DNA from 3 places in the Micromonospora sp. WMMD961 genome. Region 3 is predicted to be linked to each of the others. Evidence: riboswitches for the same ligand, from Rfam matches in the RefSeq annotation. Region 3 holds a riboswitch; each other region holds the start of a gene.
The links. A riboswitch is a leader RNA that binds a small molecule or an ion and turns the genes downstream of it on or off. The one in region 3 is predicted to bind cobalamin.

Region 1: it holds a riboswitch for cobalamin, as region 3 does, so the genes downstream of both, O7614_RS20790 (acyl-CoA thioesterase) here and cobN (cobaltochelatase subunit CobN) in region 3, are expected to answer to the same signal.
Region 2: it holds a riboswitch for cobalamin, as region 3 does, so the genes downstream of both, O7614_RS22115 (hypothetical protein) here and cobN (cobaltochelatase subunit CobN) in region 3, are expected to answer to the same signal.

Annotation. Positions count from the first base shown of each region.
Region 1 covers NZ_JARUBJ010000002.1:4,588,825-4,593,385, reverse strand. The annotation lists gene O7614_RS20795 (copper resistance protein CopC) at 1-1,344, opposite strand, end outside; cobalamin riboswitch at 1,473-1,687, shown strand; gene O7614_RS20790 (acyl-CoA thioesterase) at 1,807-2,319, shown strand; gene O7614_RS20785 (zinc-dependent alcohol dehydrogenase family protein) at 2,486-3,472, shown strand; gene O7614_RS20780 (HD domain-containing protein) at 3,703-4,281, opposite strand.
Region 2 covers NZ_JARUBJ010000002.1:4,901,275-4,905,835, reverse strand. The annotation lists gene O7614_RS22125 (superoxide dismutase) at 1-596, shown strand, start outside; gene O7614_RS22120 (superoxide dismutase) at 604-864, shown strand; gene O7614_RS22115 (hypothetical protein) at 1,353-2,786, opposite strand; cobalamin riboswitch at 2,891-3,013, opposite strand; cobalamin riboswitch at 3,056-3,197, shown strand; gene O7614_RS22110 (prenyltransferase/squalene oxidase repeat-containing protein) at 3,291-4,561, shown strand, end outside.
Region 3 covers NZ_JARUBJ010000002.1:4,058,318-4,062,878, reverse strand. The annotation lists gene O7614_RS18515 (hypothetical protein) at 1-305, shown strand, start outside; gene O7614_RS18510 (MBL fold metallo-hydrolase) at 345-1,061, opposite strand; cobalamin riboswitch at 1,403-1,532, shown strand; gene cobN (cobaltochelatase subunit CobN) at 1,814-4,561, shown strand, end outside.

The DNA of each region.
Region 1 (4,561 bases), 530 kb from region 3:
CGGGTGCTGGTGCCCGTCGGTCGCGGACACGCCCTGCCCGGAGGCGGGCGGAGCGCCCGCCGGCTGGCGGGCGGTGTTCGCCGGGCTCTGGTCGCCGGTGCCGATGCGAGCCAGCCCGAACCCGGCCAGCAGGGCTACCACCAGGCCGCCGACGAGCAGCGCCAGGTGGCCGTTGCTCAGCCGGGACCCGGGTGTCACGGCGGCGAGGTCCGTGTCGGGCCGTGCCCCGCGGTCGACAGTCGACCCGTCGTCGGTGGCGGTGAGGGCCTTCGTCTCCTGGTCGGCGGTGGCCAGGGCCTTCGGTTCCTGGTCGGTGGGCGTCGGGTCGACCGCGACGCCCGTGCGGGCCGTGACGACCGCGTTGCCGGTACGCGCCGCCGGCACGGCGGCCGGTCGCCGCTTACCGCCCGTGGGCTGCGCACCGACGCCGCTCGCCGCGCCGGCCTTGCCCGCGGAGGTCTTGGCAGCGGCCGTCTTCGCGGCGATGGTCCTGCCCCCGCCGGTCTTGCCGGCGGGCCTGTTCGTGGTACGCGCACCGCCGCCGCGTCGACCTGAGGTCCCCGGTGCGGTACGGCCCCGGCCGGTGGGTTTGCCGGTGGACGCCGTCCGGCGACGCCAGACGACGAATCCGGCCGCCGCCACGAGCGCCGCGATCGCCGCCGCCCAGCCGGCCCAGGCCAGTGCTCCCGAATCGCGCTCCTCGGCCGGCCCGGTCGGCGGGGCCACCGCAGCCCCGGACGGCTGGGTCACCGGCTGCGCCGAGGTTGTCGGCACCGCCGACGCCTGCCCGGACGACCCGTGCTGCTCGGTGGCGGCCACCAGCGCCGGGTCCGGCTGGGTCGTCGGCGGGCTCCACCCCTTGGGCGCCGCCGTCACCGGCCCGTTGTAGCGGAAGGTCAGCGTGCCCCGCACGGTGTCGCCGTCCGAGGCGACCGACAGGTAGCTCACCGAGTACTGGCCCTTGGCCGGCAGGTGGCTGACGGCCACCGTCGACGGGAACCCGGTCGTGTACTCACGTGGCTCGAACTGCCCGTTGACCAGGAAGTACTCCCGTACCGGCTTGTCCAGCGGCTTCGGCTCCCCGTACGACCAGCTGTTGTCGACCCGGATGCCGCCCGGGGCGGTGACGGTGAAGAACGCGTTGGGCGCGGTCTTCTCCGTGAAGAAGAGCTGCACCGCCGTCAACGGCTCGCTCACCGTGGCCCCACCCGCCGGCGTGGACATGGCGAGAGTCCCGTGAGCCGCGGCGGGTTGGGCGGACGCGAGGAGAGCGACCGCCGAGGCGAGGAGGAGCGCGAGGACACCCGAGAGCACCCGCCCCGGAGTCTGAGGGAGACGACGCATCTGAATATCCTGACCCGAGTGAGGCTTTTTTCAAGAGCTGGCGATCTTTTCCTCACATGGCAAAAGCTGACGACGCCGCGCTGGTATCCCCGCGCTGTGCCCCCGGTGCCACGACTTCCCTGGCCAGCTATGCTGCGGGCGGCGCTGGTTCGTCCCGTCGTGACCGGCGGGGCGTCGTAAGAGGGAACCCGGTGGAAGTCCGGGACTGCCCCGCAGCGGTGAGTGGGAACGAACGCCGTCATCAGCACTGGGCCGTCGGCCTGGGAAGCGACGGCCGGTAGGAGACCGGCGCGACCGGTCAGGCCCGCGAGTCCGAAGACCTGCCTGCGCTGCGTACACGACCGTGTGCGCCGCCGTCGGCCTCGCGGGTGGGCTCAGCGGGTGACGTGCCGTCCGTCGGCGCGTGCTCGTCAGTGTTTCCGCGTTCCGGTGGTGTGGTTTCCCGAGGGACGGACTACCGCTGTGCACGACACCGCCACGATCGCCGGCCGAGCGCCGTCGGCGTCGCACCTGACCCTGTCGCAGATCATGGACCAGCACCACACCAACCTGATGGGTACGGTGCACGGCGGCCGGATCCTCAACCTCATCGACTCGGTGGCCGGGGTGGTCGCCGCCCGGCACTCCGACGGGCCGGCGGTCACCGCCGCGATCGACGAGACCGCGTTCCTGCGCGCGGTGCGGGTCGGTGACGTCGTGCACGTCGACGCCCGCATCACCTGGGCCGGACGCAGCTCGATGGAGGTCGCGGTCAAGGTCACCGCCGACCGCTGGGACCGGGCCGTGCCGCCCACCGACGTGGCCACCGCCCACCTGGTCATGGTCGCCATCGACGACGACGGCCAGCCGAGGACGGTGCCGCCGCTGCTACCCGAGACCGACGGGGACCGGAGGCGCTACCGCGAGGCGGAGATCCGTCGGGAGCACCGGTTGGCCTTGCGGCGGGCGCTGCTCGACGGCGCCGAGGACGGCTGAGAGGTTCTCGGACCGCCCGTTGCGACCTTCCTCGGGTAGCTCGCCGCGATCGTCGTCCGGCCGGGCACGCCGGATGCGGACGCAGGACAACTCGGATGTCGCCCGGCCGGCAACCCAATTGGATAGCGTCCAGGTGATGTATCGATCACGGAGGGTGTGAACCGTCATGCGCGCTGCGGTGCTGCGGGAGTTCGACAGTCCACTGACGGTGGAGGACGTCGATCAGCCCGCTCCCGGGGCGGGGCAGGTGCTGGTGCGGATCATCGCCAGCGGGGTCAACCCACTCGACACGAAGATCCAGGCAGGAAAGGCCGCGCACGCGCGGGTCCAGCCGCCCGCGGTGCTCGGACTGGACCTGGCCGGCGTCGTCGCTGCGGTCGGCGCGGAGGTGGCCGGGTTCGCGCCGGGAGACGAGGTGTACGGGCTGTGCGGGGGAGTGGGCGACTTGCAGGGCTCGCTGGCCGAGTACGCCGCCGTGGACGCCCGGCTGCTGGCCCGCAAACCGAGCAGTCTGTCGATGCGGGAGGCCGCCGCGTTGCCACTGGCGGCGGTTACCTCCTGGGAGGGGCTGGTCGACCGGGCGGGGGTCCGCGCCGGGCAGAAGGTGCTGGTGCACGGCGGTGCCGGCGGGGTCGGATACGTGGGCGTGCAGCTTGCCCAGGCGCGCGGCGCCGAGGCGTACGCCACGGGCGGGCCGGCGAGCATGCGGGTGATCGAGAGCCTGGGCGCCGTGCCGATCGACTACACCTCGACCACGGTGGAGGAGTACGTCGAGAGGCACACCGGCGGCGAGGGGTTCGACGTCGTCGTCGACAACGTCGGTGGCGCGACGCTCGACGCGTCGTTCGCGGCGGTACGCACCTATCACGGGCACGTCGTCAGCGCGTTGGGTTGGGGGTCGCACTCGCTCGCCCCGCTGTCGTTTCGTGGCGCGACCTACTCCGGCGTGTTCACTTTGCTGCCGATGCTCACCGGACGGGGCCGCGAACACCACGGCGACATCCTGCGCGAGATCGCGACGCTGGCCGACGCCGGTGCCCTGCGCCCGCGACTGGATCCACGCACGTTCACGCTCGACACGGTCATGGACGCCCACCGGCTGGTCGCCGACGGCACCGCCGAGGGCAAGGTCGTCGTGGACGTCGCCGGTTGAGCAGAGCTGTTCGTTCGGGACGAAGGAGTCTAGCTCTGCGAGGAGCCGATCGACGGAGCTAGTTGTGCTGGGCCACCAAGATCATGCCGTCGTCAGGCCGTCGAAGGTGGATCGGCAGCGACAGAGGTTGACCAACGTTGACTGCCTGCGTCCCAGGTTGAGAGGTGTGATGCCCGCTTTGATCGCCTTCGCCGCCCACCGAGATCAATACAACGCCACGTCTTGAACACTTACTCCTGTGCCGTGGGAGTGAGCCAGGCCAGGGGTTGTCCGCTGAGGGCGGCGTCGGCAAGGCGGTGGGCGCTGGCGGTCTTCAGGGCGGCTCGTGAGCTGTCGATCCAGCGCTGCACGTTGTCGACGCCTTGGTGGCGGTACTCGACGGCTTGGACGAGGCATTCCAGCTTGTCAGCGTCACGAGCGACGACAGCTTCTAGTGTCTCGCCGGCTTCGTATTCGACGACTGCGGCGGTGATGACGTCGGCGACGGCCGGTGGGCAGGCGGCGACCTGGTCGGCGGTGACGGCGGTGTTGGGTACGGCGGTGAGATAGCGCTTGGCGATGTGTGGGATGTCGGTGATTCGGGTTTCCTGGGTGTCGTGCAGGACGCAGAGCATCGACACTCGGGCTGGGTCGGCGCCCTCCATGGCGGCGAGCATCATTCCGATGAGCGCCGTTCGGAAGGAGTGCTCGGCGATGGACTCGGGTTGCTTGACGCCAGCGAACCACCAGCCGGTGCGGGCGGCGCGTTTGAGGACGCCGGCTTCGAAGATGAAGTTCATCGCTCCGGCGGCGTCGTGGTCGTCGGTCATCTGCCCGTCCCTGTGCCGGTGAGTCCGTCCGCCCGCAGGCTGTAGACGATAGAGGTTCCTGCGGCCCGGCGACGAGAAGTTCCACTACAGCGACGGCTCCCATAAGTGGATCCCACCGGACCCGGACTACGACCAGGAGGTCTGGGACGAACAGGTCCGCCAACACAAGCATGGACACCTGTCGGCCGCCTACTTCGACCGCCCCGGCCCGAGGGTCGTCGACGGCGCGGAGATCCTCGCCGGCATCCTCGCTGGCCGTCCAGACTCCCGCGCTCGGCGG
Region 2 (4,561 bases), 840 kb from region 3:
CCGACCTGCCCTACGACTACGGCGCACTCGAACCCGCCATGTCCGGCGAGATCCTGGAGCTGCACCACGACAAGCACCACGCCGCGTACGTCAAGGGCGCCAACGACGGGCTCGACCGGCTCGCCGAGGCCCGCGACAAGGGCGACTACGCGACGCTGGTCGGGTTGGAGAAGACGTTCGCGTTCAACCTGTCCGGGCACGTACTGCACTCGATCTTCTGGAACAACCTGTCCCCCGACGGCGGCGATCGTCCCGACGGTGAGTTGGCGGCGGCGATCGACGAGCACTTCGGCTCGTTCGACGGGTTCGCCGGTCAGTTGTCCGCGGCGACCAAGGGTGTGCAGGGTTCGGGTTGGGGTGTGCTGGCCTGGGAGCCGCTCAGCCAGCGGCTGATCGTGGAGCAGGTCTACGACCACCACGGCAATGTCGGACAGGGCTCCACCCCGATCCTGGTGTTCGACGCCTGGGAGCACGCCTACTACCTGCAGTACCGCAACGTCCGCCCGGACTACGTGGACCGGCTGTGGAACCTGGTCAACTGGACCGACGTGATCTCCCGCTTCGACGCCGCCCGCGCCGCCACCCCGAAGATCTGACCCGGGCGTGAGCGGGTACACCCCCGAGGCGGCCGAGATCGTCCAACGCGCCGCCGGGGTCATCGCCGCCAAGCATCGCGGTGATCTCGCCGGCGCGGAGGAACTGATGTCGGCGTTCAGCTCCGAGCAGGCCCGCACTCTCGGCTTTTACCTGCTGGCCGATCTCGCTCTGGGCCTGGTGAAGGCGCAGAGCGGCCAGTCGATGGACGACCTGGTCCGGGAGCTGTCCCTGCTCCTGGCCGAGACTGCCCAGTCCCCGCCAGCATGATGATCCGCTGGGTTCCGCCCACGGGCGGAACCCAGCGGGCAGCCGCAACGCCCACCGCCCAGCCAGAGGGTCCCGATGCGCCGAAAGATCGAACACCGTGTCGGGACTGTGGACGGGCAGCCGATGATCGTGCTGACAGCGGCCGACTTCGAGCGGCTCGACGCCGCCCGTCGGCAACTCGGTGCCAGTGAGGCCCAAGCGCATCAGCTTCGCCAGCAGTTGAAGGACACCCGACGTCGAGTAGCCCGCCTGGAGGGCCTGCTCGCGGCGTGCGCAAGCCTCGGGCTACCGGGCCCGGACGCAGGCCGTCGCTGTCCTCACCAGAGTGACGACCTGGTTAGTTGATCAACCCGATGTTCAGGTCGTGGTCTGTCCGGCGCACCGTTCGCGGTTCACCTCGTCATCCTCACCTGAGCGGCGGCGGACGGTTCGACCGGCGGATGGTCAGCGACGGCCGGGCCGCCGCTGACCATCGCGCTACCCGGCGCTCAGGCGCCGTAGCGCAGGTAGATCGTGTCGCCGACGGTCACGGTCGTGCCGCGGGTCGCGGTGACCGGGGAGCCGCCGTCGCGGGCGACCTTCCAGGTCGAGGAGCCGCTGTTGGCCAGGCCGTTGACAGCGGTGATGGTGCCGGTGCCGCTGGTCGGGTTGAGGGCCGTGACGCAGCCGCTCGGGGTGGCCGCGCCGACGGCGGCGTCCAGTACTGCGCCGAGGGTGGTGGTGGCGGCGGTCGGCGTCAGGGTGACCGCGCACGGCTTGATGCTGCCGCTGCCGTTGTCGATGATGACGGCGAGCCGGGTGGCGGTGCCGGCGGTGAATCCGCTCGCCGCGACCCAGGTGGGCGCGCCGGCGGTGACCGGCGTCGGGGGAGCGGCGGTGTAGCCGGCGCCGGCCAGGGCCCGCACCGCGTCGATGGAGGCGTACGCCGAGGGGGTGGTGTTGGTGGGCAGGTACTTGAACCCGCCGCCGGTCAGCTGCTGGGCCCGGAGGAAGTCGATCGGGGTCTTGCCGGCGGTGGTGGTGAAATCGGTGCCCTGGCTCGGGATGCCGCAGGCGTTGAGCCCGGAGACGGCCCAGGCGTTGGAGTCGGTGTTGACGCCGAACATGGAGGTGAAGGCGCCCGAGGCGTTGACGAGCTTGCTCTTGAGGAAGTTCTTCGCCTGGACGATGTCGGTGTCGGTGTTCGGCACCCCGGCGGCGCAGAGGGCGGCCATGGCCGCGCCGGTCATGTCGATGTCGCTGGCCGAGGCGAGTTGGGTGGGGTTGCCTTCGGCCTGGGTGAACGTCCAACCGCCGTCGTTGTGCTGGTTGTTGCGGATCCGGGTGACCGACAGGTTGAGCAGCGCCTGCGGTACGCGGGCGGCGCCGGTCTGGGTCTTCGCTCCGGCCAGGGCGAGGGTGGCGAAGATGGTTCCGTTGACGTTGGCCGGCGGGCCGTAGTAGCCGGCCGAGCCGGTCTGCCAGTAGGCGATGGTGTCGGCGATCAGGTTGCGGGCGGGGGAGACGCGAGCGGGGTCGATGCCGGCGGCGTAGGCGTTGAGCACCCCACGCTCGTAGTCGGTGACCACGGGCGTGGTGCTCGGCCAGGACGCGGCCGATAGCTGGTTGCGATAGACGGTGCGGGCGTTCTTGGTCGTGTCACCGCTGGGGTAGACGTCCACGGCCGCGACGCCGGCCGGGGCGAACGCGCTGAACGCCCACTCGTTCGACAACCCGCCGCTGGCGTAGCTGCCGTCGGCGGCCTGCAGGGTGCGCAGGTAGGCGACGCCGTTGGTCCTGGCGGTGGCGATCTGCGCCGCCGTCGAGGTCGCGGCGGCCGGTGCGGCACCGACCGTGACCGCGACGACGGTGGTGATCAGGGCGGCGGCGGGAACTGTCGCGAGTCGTCTCCGGCGGCTGCCGGAGGAAGGGCGCGAGGACATCGGGTCTCCTTGGGGTACGGGGCACGACTGCCTCGACCCGGAGCCCGGCAACGGAGCCGGCGGGAGCGGGGCGGGCCGGCCGCAGGGCGCGTGGGACGGATACCGCAGGTGCTGCGTCATCACGTGGGTAGTCGGGCTCGGGACGGCCAACCGTCCTCACCGTTGCGCGTCAGCCCCGGATTTCCACCGGGTTCCCCCACGCGATGACGCGGTCACGGTATGGGAGGAAGCCCCTACCGCGCGCTGTTAGGTACATGACACGTCTTCGCGTTGACGGGGTGGTGGCGGCTGTGGTCCGATGGCCCCGATCCAGCAGTCAGGGGAAGCCGGTCAAAGTCCGGCGCTGGCCCGCAGCCGTAGGTCCCGTTTTCGGGACGAGTCGGATTACCTGGCTGGATAGTGCACCGCAGCGCCGTCGAGGTACACGGCGCGGAGCAAGGGTTTCCGGGACTCGTCCCCGGGGTCCGCGTCCGCGCCTGCGCCGCTACCCCGGAGAGAGTCGCCATGTCCCCACTGGTCAGTCGAACGTCGCGTACTCCTGCGGCGTGGTTGGCGGCCGTCGCCGCAGCGGTACTCGGTGCGGTGGCGCTGGTGGTGCCGACCCGTGCGGCGCTCGCCGATCCCCTGGAGTCGTGCACCCCGACCCAGGGCGCGATCGTGGCTGTCGACTTCGGCGCGTGGGGCGGGCCGCTGCTGCGCGGCTGCGACGCCACCCCGACCACCGGCCTGGACCTGCTGCACGAGGCGGGCTTCACCACCACCGGCACCGTCCACGACGGACCCGGCTTCATCTGCCGGATCGGGTCCCCTGACTTCGCGTCTGGTGACGAACGCCCGACACCGGCCGACGAGGCATGCCAGTTGACTCCGCCGGCGTCGGCCTACTGGTCCTACTGGATCGCCCCGGCCGGGCAGGACCACTGGACCTACAGCCCACTCGGCGCGATGGCCCAGCGGCCCGGCCCCGGTGAGGTCGAAGCGTGGGTCTTCGGCGGCACCGACATCGGTGGCTCCACCGGCGCGCCGAGCTTCACCCCCGCGTCGGTCCGCGCGAGCGGCCCCACTCCGACCGCCACCCCGACTCCGACCCCAACTCCGACCACCACGCCGAGCGACCCGGCACGGCCGACCGAGGCCCAGGTCAAGGCGGTGGCGAGTTACCTGGTCGGGCAGCTCGCCGACGGCGACCACGTCGACAACGGTTTCGTCGACCACTACCGGACCATCGCCGTCGCCACCGCCCTGGCCGGGATCGGCGGGCAGGACCAAACCCTCACCAAGATCGTCGACTACCTCCGGGCACACGTCGACGCCGCGATCTTCCCGAACGGCGACACCGCCGCACCCCACACCGCCAACGTCGCCAACCTCGCGCTCCTGCTCACCAGCACCAACGGCGATCCGCGCGCGTTCGGTGACCGGAATCTGATCGCCACGCTCACCGACCGGGTGTGTACCGCGGCCGACGCCGACGCCGGCTGCGCCGCCGTCGGTGACTTCGCCGGATCGAGCGATCCCCTGACCCACGCGACCGCCCTGCTCGCGCTCAAGCGGGCCGGCGTCACCCCGCCCGCCGCGACAGTCACCCGACTGACCGAGCAGCAGTGCGCGACCGGGGCCTTCGCCGGCCAATGGCGCGGCCCCACCGACGCCTGCGACCCGGACCTCGCGGCCACGACGCTGGCCGTGCTGGCGATGCGCACGCTCGGCGGGCACGACGCGGCGCTCGATTCGGCCAAGGCGTTCCTGGTTGCGGCCCAGGAGCCGGACGGTGG
Region 3 (4,561 bases):
CCGAGACGACCCCGACGAAGCTGGACCGGGAGGCGACCCGCGAGGACCTCGCGGCGCTGGAGGCGTTCGTGGCCACCCGGCGCGGGGTGGAGTTCTACCTGGAGCCGGAGACGACCGCGACCGACACCACAGTGGTGGCGATCGCCCACGACGGTGAGTGGATCCGTCGGCGCACCGGTACGCCCCGGGCGGCGGGGGCGATTGCCCGCAAGCACGCGGTGCCGCTGTACGAGGCGGCCCGCACCGGCTACCCGGAGCGGATGCGGGTGTGGAATCGCGCCCACCCGGAACGCCACGCCCGCTGAGGCACGCCCGCTGCGGCTCGCCTGCTCAGGCTCGCCTGCTCAGGCGTCCCCGACGGCTGACCGGGCCTGTTGCGCGGTCATCGGCTGGGCGTGGCTGGAGACGTACCAGTGGTAGTCGTGGTCGAGCAGGCGGCGCACCAGGGCCAGGTCGGGGCCCTCCCCGGGCCGGCGTAGATGGGCCGGCGGCGGGTAGAAGCAGTCGCCCAGCAGCAGGACGCCCGAGTCGGGCACCAGCACTACCGTCGAGTCCGGTGCGTGCCCGCCGCCGACGTGGCGTAGCCGAACCCCGACCGACAACTCGTCGGCATCGGTGAAGGTCCAGGTCGGGGGTAGGACTGTGAAGTCCTCCCAGGAGTCCATCGCGCGTGCCCGGGCGTGGAAGCTCGGGCCGAGGCGGGGGTTGGCGCGTACCTGCTCGTCCAGGTAGCTGTGGCTCCACGGCCGGGCGGCCTCGGCGCGCAGCAGCGGCACGGCCGCCTCGTGCCCGACGATCTCCACGCCGGGCCATGCGCAAGCGCCCCAGACGTGGTCCCAGTGGTGATGGGTGTAGACCAGCCAGCGCGGCTTCGGCAGCCCCGCAACGGCGAGCGCGGCCTGGATCGCGCGGGCGTGCCCGGGGCTCTGCCCAGCGTCGATCATCACACTGCCGCGCTCGTCGGCCACCACGGCGACGCCGGCCTGGACCGCCTCCGGGTCGGGATCGCCCGGACAGACCCAGACCCGACCCGCCAGGTGATGGAACCGCAGGGCGACCATGGTGATCGACCTCCGAGATTGACCGCGGACACTGGTGCGACGTTCGCCGATCCTAGGTGACGGTGCGGCACGGCGCCGTCCCGCCGGACGGTCGGCGCAGGCCAGGGTAGGTTCGGCCATCCTTTGCTCTGCATGTCTATATGCGCCAGTGACGCTCCGTGTCTGGTGCCTATGGGTAAGCAGAGCAAAGGACGCCGGGCATTGATCCGGGGCGTCGCGACGCGCGCGGTCGCGGTCACGGTGATCGCCGTATCTCGATGAATGCAGCCCGCCGGGCGGGGTTGGACCGGCGTTGACCCGCAGCGGAAGCGTGTGGCAGCATTCGCGGCCTGACGGCAGTGAAGGAAGTCGGTGCGATTCCGACGCGGTCCCGCCACTGTCACCGGGGAGCGATCCCCCCTCGTGAGTCACGGCCGTGTGTCTGCGGTTGGAAGGCCGGGGGAGAGCGTCGATCCGGAAGCCAGGATACTTCGGCCGTCGGGACGTACCCCAGGGCGTGGACACCCGAGGAGGACCCGATGACGCACGGCGTCTCATTCATCGACGAGCATCGTCATGCCCCGCACGGTGGGCGATTCACGGTGCCCGCGACCCGGCACGCCCCGCTGAGCTGAGCGCCGCCCGCCGCCGACCGGCCCCGCCGCTCGCGCCCGCGAGCCGTCCGCCCCGCCGTCGTACCGGCTGACGCCGCACCCATCCACATCGTCGCGGTCACCCTCGTGGTGGCCGGGCGTCACTCCCCGGAGCCTGCCGTGCGCATCCTGTTGCTCTCCACCGCCGACACCGACCTGCTGGCCGCCCGCGCCAGCGGCGCCGACTACCGGCTGGCCAACCCCGCCCGGGTCGCCGCCGACGAGGTGCCCGCCCTGCTCGACGGCGTGAACCTCGTCGTCGTACGCCTGCTCGGCGGTCGACAGGCCTGGCCGGACGGCCTCGCCACGGTGCTCACCTCCGGCGTGCCGACGGTCGTGCTCGGCGGCGAGGCCCTGCCCGACGCGGAACTGATGGCCATCTCCACAGTGCCGTCCGGGGTCGTCACCCAGGCGCTGGCGTACCTGGTCGAGGGCGGGCCGGACAACCTCGGGCAACTGGCCCGGTTCCTCTCCGACACGGTGCTGCTCACCGGCGAGGGATTCGCCCCGCCCGCACCGACCCCGGCGTACGGCGTACACGGCGAACACCCCGCCGACCCGGACCGGCCCACCGTGGGCATCGTCTTCTACCGGGCGCACGCCCTCGCGGGCAACACCGGCTTCGTCGACGTGCTCGCGGACGCGGTCCGCGCGGCCGGCGGCAACCCGCTGCCGATCTTCTGCGGCTCGCTGCGCGGGCTCACCACCGGCGCCGGCCCGCTCGGGCTCTTCGCCCGCTGCGACGCGCTGCTGGTCACCGTCCTCGCGGCCGGCGGCGCGGTCGCCGCGGACGCCTCCGGAGGCGGCGACGAGGACGCCTGGGACGTCGGCGCCCTGGCTGCCCTGGACGTGCCGGTCATCCAGGCGCTCTGCCTGACCAGCACCCGGAAGCAGTGGGCCGACAGCGACGCCGGGCTGTCCCCGTTGGACGCCGCCATGCAGGTGGCCATCCCCGAGTTCGACGGCCGCATCGTCACCGTGCCGTTCTCGTTCAAGCAGATCGACTCGGACGGTCTCTCGGTCTACGCCGCCGATCCCGAGCGGGCCGCCCGGGTCGCCGGGATCGCGGTGCGCCACGCCCGGCTGCGGTACCTGCCCAACCCCGACAAGCGGGTCGCCGTGGTGCTCAGCTCGTACCCCACCAAGCACTCCCGGGTCGGCAACGCCGTCGGGCTGGACACCCCGGTCTCGGCGGTCCGTCTGCTCGCCGCGCTGGCCGAGGACGGCTACGACCTGGGCGACGCGCCACCGCCCACCGACGGGGACGCGTTGATCCACGCGCTGATCGCCGCCGGAGGCCACGACGTGGAGTGGCTCACCCCGGAGCAGCTGGCCGCCGCCGAGGCCCGGATTCCCGGTCCGACGTACCAGCGGTGGTTCGACCAGGTCCCGGCCGAGCTGCGCGAGCGGATGCGGGAACACTGGGGTGAACCGCCCGGCGAGCTGTACACCGAGGGCGGCGACATCGTGCTCGCCGGGCTGCGCTTCGGCAACGTGGTGCTGCTGATCCAACCGCCACGCGGCTTCGGGGAGAACCCGATCGCCATCTACCACGACCCGGACCTGCCGCCGAGTCACCACTACCTGGCCGCGTACCGCTGGCTGGCCACGCCGGCCGTCGACGGCGGCTTCGACGCGGACGCCGTGGTGCACCTGGGCAAGCACGGCACCCTGGAGTGGTTGCCCGGCAAGGGCCTCGGCCTGGCCGCCGGCTGCGCGCCCGACGCGGTCCTCGGCGACCTTCCGCTGGTCTACCCGTTCATCGTCAACGACCCCGGCGAGGGCACCCAGGCCAAGCGGCGGGCGCACGCCGTGGTCATCGACCACCTGGTGCCGCCGATGGCCCGCGCCGAGACCTACGGCGACCTGGCCAAACTGGAACAACTGCTCGACGAGTACGCCACGGTGCAGGCCCTCGACCCGGCCAAGGTGCCCACCGTGCGGGCGCAGATCTGGGACCTGGTGCGCGCCGCCGAGCTGCACCACGACCTGCACGCCGAGGCGATGCCCGACGCGGACGACTTCGACGACTTCGTGCTGCACCTCGACGGGTACCTGTGCGAGGTCAAGGACGTGCAGATCCGCGACGGCCTGCACATCCTCGCCGACGCGCCGACCGGGGAGCCCCGGGTCAACCTGGTCCTCGCGGTGCTGCGCGCACCGCAGATCTGGGGTGGCGCCCACGCCCTGCCCGGCCTGCGGCAGGCCCTCGCCGTCGCGTACTCCCTCGACGAGCAGGAGCTGCTCGCGTCACCGGGACGACGACTGGCGCTGCCCAGCGCGTTGACCGACGTGGTGGACGGGCCCGCCGGGACCGCCGCCGACGCCGTCGACCTGATCGAGGCGCTCGCCCGGCGCCTGGTCATCGGGATGGAGACGCTCGGCTGGGACGCCGACACCGTCGACGCGGTGGTGGTGGAGGTCACCGGCCGGTCGATCCCGGACGTCGCCGCGGTGCTGCGCTTCGCCGCCACCGAACTGGTACCCAGGCTGGACCGCACCACCGACGAACTGACCAACACCCTCCGGGCGCTCGACGGTCGGTTCGTGCCGCCCGGCCCGTCCGGTTCCCCCACTCGGGGCCTGGTCAACGTGCTGCCCACCGGTCGCAACTTCTACTCCGTCGACCCGAAGGCCATCCCCAGCCGCAACGCCTGGGACGTCGGGGTCGCCCTCGCCGACTCGTTGCTGGCCCGGCACCTCGCCGACACCGGGGCGTACCCCCGCTCGGTGGGGTTGACCGTGTGGGGCACCAGCGCCATGCGGACCCAGGGCGACGACATCGCCGAGGTGCTCGCGTTGCTGGGCTGCCGCCCGGTCTGGGACGACCGGTCCCGGCGGGTCACCGGCATCGAGGTGGTGCCCACG